Regions from separate parts of the Rummeliibacillus sp. BSL5 genome, predicted to be linked through region 3. Evidence: riboswitches for the same ligand, from Rfam matches in the RefSeq annotation. Region 3 holds a riboswitch; each other region holds the start of a gene.
What was found. A riboswitch is a leader RNA that binds a small molecule or an ion and turns the genes downstream of it on or off. The one in region 3 is predicted to bind thiamine pyrophosphate.

Region 1 (4,584 bases), on a different contig from region 3:
CGATAGGCGCAAATAATTCTTGCCTTGAATAACGCTCACTCACCCGATGCTCATTCCTTCGGTTGGACTGCTAGCCGTTGCATAGGTTTTTTTCGCTATTCTACCTGCTTCATAGCCTAAGCGTCCTGCTTCAATGGCAAGCTTTATTGCTTTCGCCATTTTCACGGGATCACCAGCACCAGAAACAGCAGTATTCAAGAGGACGCCATCCGCTCCTGCCTCCATAGCAATAGCCGCATCAGATGGCGCACCAATACCTGCATCTACAATAACGGGTACAGTTGCCTGCTCAATAATAAAGCTTAAATTAAGCGGGTTGATAATGCCTTGACCAGAGCCTATTGGAGAAGCGCCAGGCATGATTGCATGGACGCCTAATTCTTGCAATCTTTTAGCTAGCAATACATCATCCGAGATATAAGGAAGGACAATAAATCCTTCTTTCAATAATTCTTCAGATGCCTTATATGTTTCGAACGGGTCAGGCAACAGTGTTTTTTGGCAACCGATGACTTCGACTTTAATCATGTCACATAAGCCAGATGCCTTTGCCAGCTTGGCGATGCGAACCGCTTCTTCAGCCGTAGTGGCTCCTGCAGTATTGGGTAGCAGTTTATACCTCGCTAAATCTATTTTTTCCAGGAAATTCGGCTGGCTCGCCTCAAAAATATTCATTCTTCTAACGGCAAACGTAAGGATGTCCGTTCCTGAAGCTTCCACGGCTTCTTTCTGAATATCAAAGTTTGGGTACTTTCCTGTTCCTAATAATAGTCTTGATTGAAATTCATATGGCCCAATTTTCAACATTTCATCCACCTCCAACAAAGTGTACAATCTCTATTTTGTCGCCATCTGATATGGCTGTTTCGAAATAGCTGCTTTTGTCTAAAATGTTATGATTTAATTCCATAATGAAAACCTTAGATTCTAACCCAAAGTGATGAATCACATCTGACACTACCCTTATTTGCTCGGGAACATTTAGAAATTCGCCGTTTATTTGGAGTCTCATCCGCTCACTTCCTTTTACGTTTGCTAATCAATTTATTTTGATAAAGGACTTTCCGTTAACCTCAATTTTGCAGAATACTTTTTCACTGCCTGTACAGGATTGTTTGCCAACATCACTCCTGACAAGACCGCAATCCCTTGCGCTCCCACTTCCAACACTTTCTCTACATTCTTAAATTGGATTCCGCCAATCGCAATCACTGGAATCTTTACGTTCATAGTTAATTCCTTTAATTTTTCTAGGCCTCGCGGTTCTTTGTTCGGCTTGGATTGTGAATGGAAAATATGTCCATATATCACATAATCTGCACTGCATTCACTCGCATATATCGCTTCTTCTACGGTATGAACGGAACATCCTAGCCGCAATCCTGGAAATACATCCTTCACAACTGCGATATCCAAGCTATGATTAGCTAGTTGAACGCCCTTCACCCTTGTGACCGCTCCGACATCCAGTCGATCATTGATGACGATTTTATCCGATGGGACACCTTCCGCTTTCAGTTGATTTACGATTTCCATTAATTCTCTCGCAGTTTTTTGTTTTTCACGGATATGGAAAGCGTCGATGTATGGATGAATTTCCTTGGCGATTCCAATCATTTCAGGAATGGGCTGTCTGCCTGTCGAAACAATGTGTAGCTCTCGATTCATTAGCCTCTCACCATCGAATCCTTATTCACGATTGGCCATTCTTCATGCTGATAAGCCATCTCCCAAAATGAATATTCGTACTGGCTGCTGATCATAAAATGCTCGAGCATTTGCATGCGATCTGATTCTGTTACCCTCTCAGCAATCTCATCGATTCGCTGAATTTGCTCCACCACTTTTTCATGAAACCAATCGCCACCGTATGCAGCAATCCACTCTTGATAAATTGGTTGATTTGGCGTATTTCCCATTAAACGCTGACCGATTTCATCGTATAACCAATAACATGGAAGAAGCGCTGCAATAATATCACCGATATGACCGGTAAATGCCGCTCGATATAGATGAGATGTGTACGCATACGCCGTAGGGGAAGGCTTAAACTCAGCGATTTCAGCTTCAGTAATTCCTAATTGCTTTGAAAAATTAGCATGCAGACTCAATTCTGCTTCAGCTGTACCTTGTACATGAACAGCCATGCGAGCCGTTGTGTGCAAATCGGGTGCCTTTGCTCCCGCCAATGCCTGCACTCTGGCAAAATGAGAAAGATAATAAGAATCCTGCAACACGTAATAGCGGAAGCTTTCTAATGGCAAGCTGCCATCAGCTATACCTGTCACAAAAGGATGCTGAAAGCTTGCTTCCCAAATAGAATCTGCCTCAAGTCGTAACTGCTCTGAAAATTTCATCATAATCCCTCCAAAAATAGTGTTAGGAAAATGGAATAAAAAAATCCCACTTTCCTTTACGCAAAGAAAGTGGGTATTAGAAATTATATGTACAAAAAATAAAATTTCTGCCGTGCCACTTCCCTACGTTGGTATAAACCAAATCAGGTTCCAAGAGTCTCAAAGTCACACTTTGATCTCAGCCATTCTAATGGCACCCCTAGTGGTAAATCATATGAAGTTTTAGCAACATTCGATATTATCTTAACATTATTGAATGGATTGTCAAGAACATATATGGTGAAATTTAGTAACATCCCTTTCCCCAGAATTGATTGCTGTTGGGCTTCCTAGTCTAGTATGAAGTTTTCAAAAACATTCGTTTTATTATGGTTCTTATAAGTCTTTAACTCTTTCAATAAATGGCTTTCCATCTATTAATCCATGTTGAAATAACTCTTCTGCTGATTTAAATGCTTGAGTATGAGAATCTTTGGAACGTGTAAGAAGAAAGCTCTTTTCTTCAGGTACCCTACTAATCCACCATTCTTCATTCTTATAATCAAATGATAATTCTTGCCCCTCTTCAATGGCTACTTTAAATTCTTTCCATACATTTTCATCCATATGTAAACCCCCTTATATTAATCCTAATATAGTTTAGTTTCTCTAGGAAACGTTATAACTAAAAAAAGATTATCTCAATCACGGGTTGAGATAATCTTTTTCCTTTTTTAGGTTTGGGTTTTACTTTCTAATCAACATTCTTTATTTCAAAACCATCAATCAACCCACGCACTTCATCCGTAGATTTCGTGTGCATCAATTGATTTCGCAATTCACCAGCACCAGGGAATCCTTTGACATAGATTTTGAAGAAACGATGAAGACCCGAAATGGAACGAGGCACTACTTCTTGATATTGATCGTGCAGATCCAACTGATATCTTAAAAGATCCAGAAGCTCCTGGCTGCTATGCTCTCGCGGTTCTTTTTCAAATGCAAACGGATTTTTAAAGATACCGCGGCCAATCATGATGCCATCTATTCCGTATTGTTCAGCGAGCTCAAGGCCTTTTTGGCGGTCTGGGATATCTCCATTGATGGTAAGCATTGTGTCAGGTGCAATACGGTCACGTAATTCCTTGATTGCCGGAATCATCTCCCAGTGGGCATCTACTTTGCTCATTTCTTTTCTTGTTCGCAGGTGTATTGAAAGGTTGGCAATATCCTGCTTCAATATATGCGTTAGCCAATCCTCCCACTCATTTAGCTCTGTGTAGCCTAACCGTGTTTTCACACTGACAGGCAGTCCCCCTGCTTTTGCAGCTTGGATGATTTCTGCAGCTGCATCTGGTCGAAGGATAAGACCGCTTCCCTTTCCTCTAGAGGCTACATTAGGTACAGGACAGCCCATATTGATATCGATGCCTTTGTAACCCATTTCAGCCATTCCGATACTCATTTCACGGAAATACTCGGGCTTGTCTCCCCAAATATGTGCCACCATTGGCTGTTCGTCCTCTGTAAAAGTCAAACGTCCACGCAGACTGTTCTTTCCTTCTGGATGGCAATAGCTATCCGTGTTTGTAAACTCGGTGAAAAATACATCCGGACGTCCTGCTTTGCTCACGACATGGCGAAATACAACATCTGTCACATCTTCCATTGGAGCCAGTACAAAGAATGGTCGTGGCAAGTCACGCCAAAAATTTTCTTTCATATTCATACAAATCCTTTCATCTATATCCTGTATATCCTATTTACATTGTTTATGAATTTAACACATTTTATTTCTAGAGTATAACCTAGCTTTTCTATTTTATCTTTAATCCATTTTTTCTTAAACTCTTTTTTAAAAGAAACCACTAAATACAAACATTTTGTTTTCCTCAAAACTTTTCATAGTGCTGGTAAGTCATATTAATAAAGGTAAATGCATAATAGCGCAAAAATCAGGTTCAATCCAGCATACAAAACACACTAAGAAAGAGAGGTTGCTCGGAAGATGAAACGACAAGGAAAAAAGAGAGCGAAAGGGAAAGTCAGCATAGGCTTAGGAGTTATACTCGCAGTAATCCTGCTGGGCGTTTATTTGATTGGCCCTATTGGATCCTCAGCAGATAATGATAATCCTGCGGTTAAAAAAAAGCAGGCCGCAACACCAAAAGAAAAGAAAAGCCAGAAATCGCCGACTGCCTCTTCAAATGTAACCGGACAAGCCGGAAAGAAGAATTCGGATAAAAAC
Region 2 (4,584 bases), on a different contig from region 3:
CAACATTGTACGTTCCCAAGCATCAAAATAGTTTAGAACATGTTGTGGCTCTTCATGAAGAGAGCGTCCAATTCCATGTCCTGTCAAATTCATGATGACGTTTAAGCCGTGATCACGCGCCTCACGCTCTACTGCTTTGCCGATTTGGTTTAGTTTAGAACCTGCTTTAACTTTCGTCATAGCACGGTCGAATGCACTTGATGCTACATCACAGATTTTTTGGATATCTGCATTATCCACATCTCCTACGATGAATGAAATGCCTGTATCTGCATAATAACCATCCACATGTCCAGACACATCAATGTTAATCAAATCGCCTGCTTTTAATTTATAATTGTTCGGGATGCCGTGTGCTACTTGTTCATTGACGCTTAAGCATGTGTATCCTGGAAAATCATACTCTGCTTTCGGTCCAGAAACCGCACCTTTCTCGTCAAATAGCTTTCCAGCCAAATCATCCAATTCTTTAGTCGTTACGCCTGGCTTAGCCGCTTCTTTTAAAGCCTCACGAATTTCAGCCATAGCACGGCCAGCTTTCATCAAAGCATCTATTTCTTCTTGCGTTTTTGCAATCATGTAAAACGATCCCTTCTGATTAATCTCGCTATTTAACTATACCACAAAATTCTGTGATGAAGTGAAACCCGGCTCAGTGGAGATTTCTCCATTCCTCCTCATAACCTGCTAACCAAACAGCTTCTTAGAATTTGAAAATGCGAGGTAAATTAATTGTACTTTCCTAAATTAACATATGCGTTTCTATAAAAATAAGTGCTTGCGCTTTAAGAAAAAGCCGCCGTTCAAAATGTTCGGCTCATAGGAAACAACAAAAGCAGATGGCGCTATTTTCGTAATGCAATCTCGGAAATACCTTTCCTCTTTTCTCTTGGCAATCACTTTCAAACAGAGACGTTCACCATCTTTACCATTACCAATCCAAGCTGTGACGCCAAAGCCTTCATCCCTCAATTTGCTAACCAACCCCTGCTGTTCTCTGTCAACAATCACGTCAAAGATCATATAACCAAGAGCGAGTTTGCTTTCAATGAGACCACCAGAATAAACGCCTAGTCCCCACCCTACGCAATAAGCTAATATATTGAGCGGACGGTCTAAGTTATCCAGCACAATCTTCAACCCCATCAAATAGATAAAGACCTCAGCCACAGACATCAGTGATGCTACAATTCGATATCCTTTTATCACAAGAATCATCCGCAATGTTACCAGTGTCATATACACTATATTGATAATAATAATTAATAAAAGCATCTCCAACAGATTCACCCCGCAATCAATTATTAGTATGTAGATTTATTACAATCCATACCCAGTCATGAAACTAAAAAAACGAATTGAGCTCCGTTACGATTCGCATATTAGCAGACTATATTAAAGAAGATTGGAATAAATACGATAAAATTGTTATAGAATTTTCAGGTAATCAAATCTTATAAACTTTTAGCTTCTGCCGAAGAAGATACCTTAAAAGAAGAAGGGTGGAAATTATATGAAAAATAGACTTGATCCAATAGAAGCAGCCTTACAGTTTGTTGAAAAACATTTTCATGATTGTCAGGGAGCTATCTTAGCTGGGAGTGTTGTTCGAGGTCAGGCAACTGAAACTTCTGATTTAGACATCATCATATTTGACAAAAGTTTTCGATTTTCTTATCGAGAATCCCTTATTGAATTTGGATGGAATATTGAACTGTTTGTTCATAATTTGAAGTCTTATCGTTTCTTTTTTGTAAGTGATTGTAAAGAAGGAAGGCCTACAATGCCAAGGATGGTAAGTGAGGGCAAAATTATAAAAGATACAGGAGTATTATCGGCTATTAGAAAGGAAGCCAAAGACTTAATAGAACAAGGGCCAGAAGATTGGACAAAAGAAACAATAGATATAAAGCGATATTTTGTTACGGATGTGTTAGACGATTTAATCGGTTGTCAAAATAGAGCTGAAGGCATTTTTATTGCGAGCACACTCAGCGAATTAGTTAGTGAGTTCATCCTTCGAAGTAATGGCAAATGGATTGGGACATCAAAATGGGTTTTTCGTTCATTAGTTCATCATGACCAAAAACTTGCAAACGAATTTGTTGAAGCATTCGACGCATATTATAAATCAAATGATATTGGTAAGATTGTATGCCTGACTGATCAAGTCCTGCAACCATTTGGTGGAAGATTATTTGAAGGATTTTCTTTAGGAAAATAACCTAATAAAAAAAAACGCTCAGAATGTATCTGAGCGTTTGTTCTTGTATTGCTAATACCATGTCGAATTCTTAATTTAATTAGCAGACTTCCTCATTAATTATTCGGATTAGCTATTCGTGGCGCAGATTTAAAGAGCAGCGCAACGACAATAATCGTTAAAATAATAGCAGGAATCATATAAGAGCCGTTGTACACAATAGAGTACCAATATACATTTTGCTTCCCTGCATATTCAGCAAAGAACACGACTCCTGCCAAAGTATGTGCTGCATATTTTAATAATCCGCCAATAAATGTTCCGATTGTTATAGCAACGATCATTTTGCCTGTTTGGCCACGTCGGTTGGCAGCAATCATCATTCCTCGCATCACACCAGCTAAGCCTACAGCAGTAAATGCAAAGAAATAATCGATGAAGCCTTGCAAAGGCGTTAACACATAGGCGCCCCCTATTAACACTTGCAATCCGCCAATTAATAGCCCTGTAACGAGTCCAGCCATTGTCCCCCAACGAAATGCCATCAGTACAATCGGAACCATTACAAGGCTAATAGAACCGCCCTGTGGCCATAGACTAAAGGATAGCTTATCCAGTACAAATCCGATCGCTGCAAATATGGCGATTTCAATCATCATTAATAAACGTTTCTTATTCAATATACTTCCTCCCGTATTTCGATGCAGCCCACTCTTGCCTAAAGCGTATTCCCGTAAACAAGTATTCCAGAAGATTTCCACCCAAATAAAAAACGACATTAGGATAGCCCTAACATCGAAATAAGTCGGTCTCTATCCACATTCCTACGCAAGCATTAACTTACAGGTTCAAAGGGTTAGAATTTCGGATTCACTCTCAGCCGCCCATTTGCGGCTCCCCTCGTGGTCGATACATCAGTATTTAATTGAACACATTTATTGTACTTGATTTGATTTTAAATTGCCATGGTAATTTTCATCTTTCTGAATCTTTCAGTGAGCCCTGTGCGTATGTATAGATATATGGAGGTGTCAAAATTGGAATTGGAAAACAATAATAACCGTGTAATCTCTTCTTTGTGTTATTTTAGTATATTTTTTGCTGGATTTATCTTGCCCGTCATCGTGTATTTTGCTGTAAAGGAACAAGAAGTGAAAAGGCACGCTAAGCGCGCTTTACTCTCTCACCTTCTTCTTCTGGTCCCTACCATTATTGGCGTCATTATATTTATGGCTGTGGTGGCTGGAGCCGGTTTTTACAGTTATTCATTTGAAACAGGGAGCCCAGATGCATCGTCCAATGATGGTATGTGGATTATGGGAGCATGGCTCATCTTTATTGTTGTAGAAGCTATCCTTTCGCTAGGCGTGTTCATTTGGAATATTGTACAAGGAATTAAAGTACTCAAAGTTTAAAATACTGTTAATATGGCTATTAGTTAAATATACACAAGCTCATCAATGAATGGAGTGCTACTATATGCAATTACGAAAAGTAATAAAAACTGTAATCAAAATCGCACCAGTTGTTTATCCAATCATCTTAAAAGTGATTGATGCAAGACATGATAAAAAAGCAATGAAAAAATAATCACTAAAAACGCCGTATTCCCTGTGGAATACGGCGTTTTTTTATATGAACTTTATGTTGAGATTAAAAGGTATAGCAACACCTAAGCATGACTACTTAAAATGCCCAGCTGCCATTGCGGAAAATAGGCTCAACTGTGCCATCTGCTAGAACGCCGTCGATATCCATTTCTCCGCTACCAATCATGAAGTCTTCATGAGTAATTGATGTATTAATACCTTTTTCTTCAAGCTCCTCTTTTGTCAGGCTGCTTCCACCTTCATAGCATGTCGGATAAGCTTCGCCAATCGCCAGGTGGTTAGAGGCATTTTCATCGAAAAGCGTATTGTAGTAAAGAATATTTGATGCAGAGATAGGCGACTCATGTGGTACAAGAGCAACTTCGCCAAGGTACTTAGAACCTTCATCCGCTTTGACTAATTCTTGCAGCAAATCATGACCAACCTCTGCTTCAGCTTTTACAATCTTTCCACCTTCGAATGTCAGCTTAAATTGATCGATAACATTACCTTGGAAAACAAGCGGTTTTGTATTCGATACAAAGCCGTTCACACCGTATTTTGATGGCATTGTGTACACTTCTTCTGTTGGCATATTTGCTACAAACGAAGAACCAGCAGGTGTATGGCTCGCACCTGTGCACCAAATATGCTTATCTGGCAATTCAATTGTTAAATCAGTGCCAGGCGCTTTATAATGCAGCTTTTGATAACGTTTTGCGTTTAAAAGATCTGCTCTCGCATCTAGGTTTTTCAAATGTTGTTCCCAGTTGTCTACAGCATTTCCTTCAC
Region 3 (4,584 bases):
ATAATGGTATATATAGGAATTTTGGACATTATCCAAAAATGACAAGCAGAAAGGGGAGAGAGTGTGGTTACAATTGATTATTCATCTATTGCTATTATACCTGTCATAACTCTAATTTTAGCTTGGTGTATCTGTGGTTACCTTTTCTACCGTAACTATAAAAAACATGGAGGCGTCATTAAAATTTGGAAGGCTACACTTGTCCTATTTATTGGCCTTTTTTCTTTTTCTATCAACTTGAACATCTGGAACACAGCGCTAAAACTATCCATTTTGCCTTTAGGGGTATGGATTTTATATTTTGTGTTGAAAGGCAAAAATCGATGGCAATCGTATCGCTCTTTTGCTTGGATGGGATTTGGCTTCAATTATATTTTTCTAGTAGCTTCACTTGTAACAATACCCTTTCAACATTGGATTTTTCCAGACAAAAATCCAACTACCTTTATGGCAAATTTAGAGAATGCAAAATTAATCACTATTCATCCTTCAGCAAAAAAGAATATAGTGTTAGATAGAAAGAAGCTAGCAGGGAAATTCACACACTTGAAACAGCGGGAAATCTATAGCGATAAGTGGTTTTCAAGCCTTTATGAGATGAGTCCCTCAGAAATTAACAAAAAAGATGAACATTTTCCTTATCAGCTTGTAGGAGTAAAGCCGAAATGGGGAAGTGGGCTTCCCTCACCGGTTCTGTACATAGAAAAAGACGGAAAAGGAATTCTGATAACTACGTCTCAGCATCAGCTTTACTACCGTTTAAATGATTCCGTGCTAAAGGAGGAGCATTAGTATGAAGAAAAGAAAAGGAATGTTTGCTCTTTTAGTGGTGGTTATTGGTCTATTCTTCTATTCTTCTTATTCAAAACCAGCGCCTTTTCCAACAGAGGAAGCGCTGAAAAAGGATATAAATGAGACCTTCCCAGGGGCTAGCGTAAAAACAATACAAGATATAATCCACGTTGATGAACGCCATATTGTGGTTCCTTTTATTTCTTTGAATAAAGACTATGGACTTAGCTATTGGATTTGGAAGAAGAATAAATGGCGAGTCGCTGAAGTGGATAATCGCGAAGAACCGATGATATGGAAGATAGAAGATAGAAAACGGCCAAAGTATGTATATGTGTGGAATATTTTTCATAAAAATAAGGTTGATTCATTTACATTTTATCTAACGAGACAGCGGGATTATATCACCTGGGATAGGAAAAGTCTTTATGTTCCACCAGTTCAAATGACGGAGAAAGTGTTATTGCATAATAAGACATATGGGGTTTTTCCTATTCCAGAAGATTGGTCTGCGATCAAAGATTATGCTAGACCTGTTCAAACGGATTGGCTCTTCTCAAATGAGGAGGATGGAGATTCGCTTAATTTTGGATGGAGACCGAATGCCAAGCCTGGTGTAAAAGAGCCGATTGATTTTACTAATAATGGAGAAAGCTTTTCAACCGGGGATATCATTTTACGCTTTCCAGAACTTTTAGAAAAGGGAAGTCGTGATCTTTATGAATGAGTATCGATAATCTAGGAGGTGTTTTTATGAAAATGATAAAAAATTTAAACTCAAAAGATGAAATTATGGATGCCTTTCCGGTCATGAGCCAACTCAGAACACATTTAGATATAAACACATATGTAGAATTAGTGATGGAAGCGATGGAAAAGGAACAGTATAAGCTCTATGCACTCGTTGACTCTGATGAAATAGTTGCGGTGGTCGGATTCCAGCCGATGATTACTCTTTATTATGGAAGATATATATGGGTATGCGATTTAGTCACAGATGCATCTAAGCGTTCGTTCGGTTATGGAGAAGAGTTGCTTGTATTTGTAGAAGAATGGGCGAAAGAATATAAGTATGAGTGTGTGGCCTTATCTTCTGGGTTGCAACGTACGAAGGCACACCATTTTTATGAAGAAAAGATGGGGTACGACAAGGTAAGCTATGTGTTTAAGAAAGAATTCTGATATATTGTAAAAAGCAAATGCTTGTTTTATCCTTGAATGGCATCCAGTTGAATGGTACGATGAATATAACTTAAATATTTGCAGGGGGACACGAAAGTGTTGAGAAGGTTTAAGCCTGACCCTTAGAACCTGTCAGTTAATACTGGCGTAGGGAGCAAAGTACATATGATCGTTTTGTACAGCAGCTCTCCGTTTATGGGAGAGTTTTTTTGTACCCAACCAAATATTTTAGTGCGGGGGGACACGAAAGTGTTGAGAAGGTTAAAACCTGACCCTTAGAACCTGACAGTTAATACTGACGTAGGGAGCAGATGAAGGTATGAAATCTCTATGTCTACTCATAGGGATTTTTTGCGTCTACGTCCACTTTAAAGGAGGACGAACAGTGAGATTTGATGAAGTTGTTAGAGAAGAAGCAGATGCATATTGGGATGATAGCATGGTACACCCATTCGTGAAAGGGTTAGTACAGGGCACACTGCCAATGGAGAACTTTAAATTTTATATGATGCAGGATGCCATTTATTTAAAGCATTACTCAAAAATATTGGCAATAGCAGCATCCAAATCAGAGACGAACCAGGAAATGGCCTATTATCTTGAATCAGCTAGAAGTATAAATGAAGCAGAACTTGAGCTCCACCGGACTGTTTTCAAAGAACTTCATATTGGAGAACAGGAACAAGCGGAGCTTATTCCTGCGCCAGCCAACAATAATTATATTAACCATATGTATAACGCCGTTCTAAACGAAAGCCTGCCAGTTGCATTTGCTGCGTTGCTGCCATGTCCTTGGTTATACCAAAGTATTGGTGAAGAGTATAAAGATGAAAAACCGACACAGAAGTTATACAGAGATTGGATTGAATTGTATAGCAGTAAAGAGTTTAAAGATCAACTGGGTATCCAAAAGCAGATGCTCAATAAGTATGCGAAAGAACACCCAGCTGACCATCAAAAGATGAAAGCGTTTATCCAAATGAGTGCCTATTATGAATGCAAGTTTTGGGATATGGCCTGGTCTTTAGAAAATTGGAAGGAGCTTACACCTTATGAGCTTGCTTAAAATAAATCAGGAAAATCCTTTAATCCACTGTATAACAAATTATGTAGTAGCAAATTTTACAGCAAACGGACTGCTCGCAATTGGGGCATCACCAGTTATGGCAGATGAAATCGCAGAGGTAGGAGATATGGTTTCTGTTGCAAGTGGTTTACTTATTAATATTGGCACCATTAATGGACGAACAAAAGAAGCAATGATTGTAGCTGGACGCAAAGCAAATGAAGTGGGAATTCCTGTCGTCCTTGATCCGGTAGGCGTAGGTGCCACTGCCTTTCGCCGCGAGACAGTGAAGAATCTATTGAGAGAAATCAAATTTGATCTTATTCGCTGCAATACTGGAGAACTTGCAGCTATCGCAGGTGTCAATTGGGACTCAAAGGGAGTAGACAGCGGTGTAGGAGAAATGGATATCGAGCAGACAGCAAAAGCTATAGCGAAACAGTACAACTGTCTTGTCATTGTCACGGGAGAAGTGGATATTGCCACAAACGGTGAAAGTATTGATTATATAGCAGGCGGCCATGAGCTGATGACCAAGATAACAGGAACAGGTTGTTTGCTTAGCGCCATCTGTACAGCAGCCTTAGCAGTAGAAAGAAATAACCTTTCTATCTTAAGCGACGTTTTGAAAGACTATAAAAAAGTTGCGGAGAAGGCTCGCCAGAAGGAATGGTTAGGCACTGTTCAACAAGAAGTGCTCAATCAATTGCACCAGATTGCAGGAGGGCGAGCATAATGAATATTGCCATGACTATTGCCGGTTCTGACAGTGGCGGAGGAGCAGGTATTCAAGCAGATCTAAAGACTTTCCAGGAGCTTGGCGTTTTTGGCACATCGGCTATTACAGCATTGACTGCGCAAAATACGCTTGGTGTTGAGGGCATATTCTCTGCCGATTCCTCATTTGTTCAGCAGCAAATCGAAGTAGTGATGAAGGATATGCCGGTAAAAGCGGTGAAAACGGGCATGTTGTTTTCTGCCGAGATTATTGAAGCTGTAACATATAGTTTGCGAGATAAAGAGACAGAATTGGTAGTAGACCCAGTGATGATTGCGAAAGGTGGAGCATCTTTGTTGCAACATGAGGCAGTGACTGCGCTGAAAAAAAACCTATTGCCGCGTGCAACTGTTCTTACACCAAACATACCAGAAGCAGAGGTAATAAGCGGAATCGAAATAAAAAGCCCAAAAGACTTAGAAAAGGCTGCAAACGCAATGCTTGCAATGGGTGTTTCATGCGTCATTATAAAAGGCGGTCATTTAGAAGGTAAGGATGCAGTAGATACTGTATATTTTCAAGATGGTTCGTTCTTTTCAATGCAAACGAAGCGAATTTCCACTGTTCAAACACACGGTACAGGATGTACATTCTCAGCAGCGCTAACCGCTTTTTTGGCACAGGGCTTCTCTTTAAAAAGTGCCATAATAGAAGCGAAAAAATTTGTCCATTTAGCTATTCAACATCCATTAAATATAGGGAATGGACATGGCCCTACAAACCATTTTGCGTATAAAAAATTAAGCGGCAACTGTGAGGTGACAAT

Region 1: another riboswitch for thiamine pyrophosphate. It lies ahead of tenA (thiaminase II); the one in region 3 lies ahead of tenA (thiaminase II).
Region 2: another riboswitch for thiamine pyrophosphate. It lies ahead of thiT (energy-coupled thiamine transporter ThiT); the one in region 3 lies ahead of tenA (thiaminase II).

What each region holds. Positions count from the first base shown of each region.
Region 1 covers NZ_JAVGCV010000003.1:159,943-164,526, forward strand. The annotation lists gene RCJ93_RS12430 (thiazole biosynthesis adenylyltransferase ThiF) at 1-43, opposite strand, end outside; gene RCJ93_RS12435 (thiazole synthase) at 40-807, opposite strand; gene thiS (sulfur carrier protein ThiS) at 809-1,012, opposite strand; gene tenI (thiazole tautomerase TenI) at 1,045-1,668, opposite strand; gene tenA (thiaminase II) at 1,668-2,357, opposite strand; TPP riboswitch at 2,461-2,568, opposite strand; gene RCJ93_RS12455 (hypothetical protein) at 2,733-2,963, opposite strand; gene RCJ93_RS12460 (tRNA dihydrouridine synthase) at 3,091-4,059, opposite strand; gene RCJ93_RS12465 (polysaccharide deacetylase family protein) at 4,345-4,584, shown strand, end outside.
Region 2 covers NZ_JAVGCV010000003.1:41,728-46,311, forward strand. The annotation lists gene map (type I methionyl aminopeptidase) at 1-579, opposite strand, end outside; gene RCJ93_RS11910 (DUF2179 domain-containing protein) at 763-1,275, opposite strand; gene RCJ93_RS11915 (nucleotidyltransferase domain-containing protein) at 1,514-2,224, shown strand; gene thiT (energy-coupled thiamine transporter ThiT) at 2,320-2,883, opposite strand; TPP riboswitch at 3,008-3,114, opposite strand; gene RCJ93_RS11925 (DUF4870 domain-containing protein) at 3,241-3,618, shown strand; gene RCJ93_RS11930 (aminopeptidase) at 3,890-4,584, opposite strand, start outside.
Region 3 covers NZ_JAVGCV010000004.1:121,176-125,759, reverse strand. The annotation lists gene RCJ93_RS13455 (hypothetical protein) at 64-792, shown strand; gene RCJ93_RS13450 (hypothetical protein) at 794-1,519, shown strand; gene RCJ93_RS13445 (GNAT family N-acetyltransferase) at 1,546-1,974, shown strand; TPP riboswitch at 2,047-2,145, shown strand; TPP riboswitch at 2,200-2,298, shown strand; gene tenA (thiaminase II) at 2,360-3,040, shown strand; gene thiM (hydroxyethylthiazole kinase) at 3,027-3,776, shown strand; gene thiD (bifunctional hydroxymethylpyrimidine kinase/phosphomethylpyrimidine kinase) at 3,776-4,584, shown strand, end outside.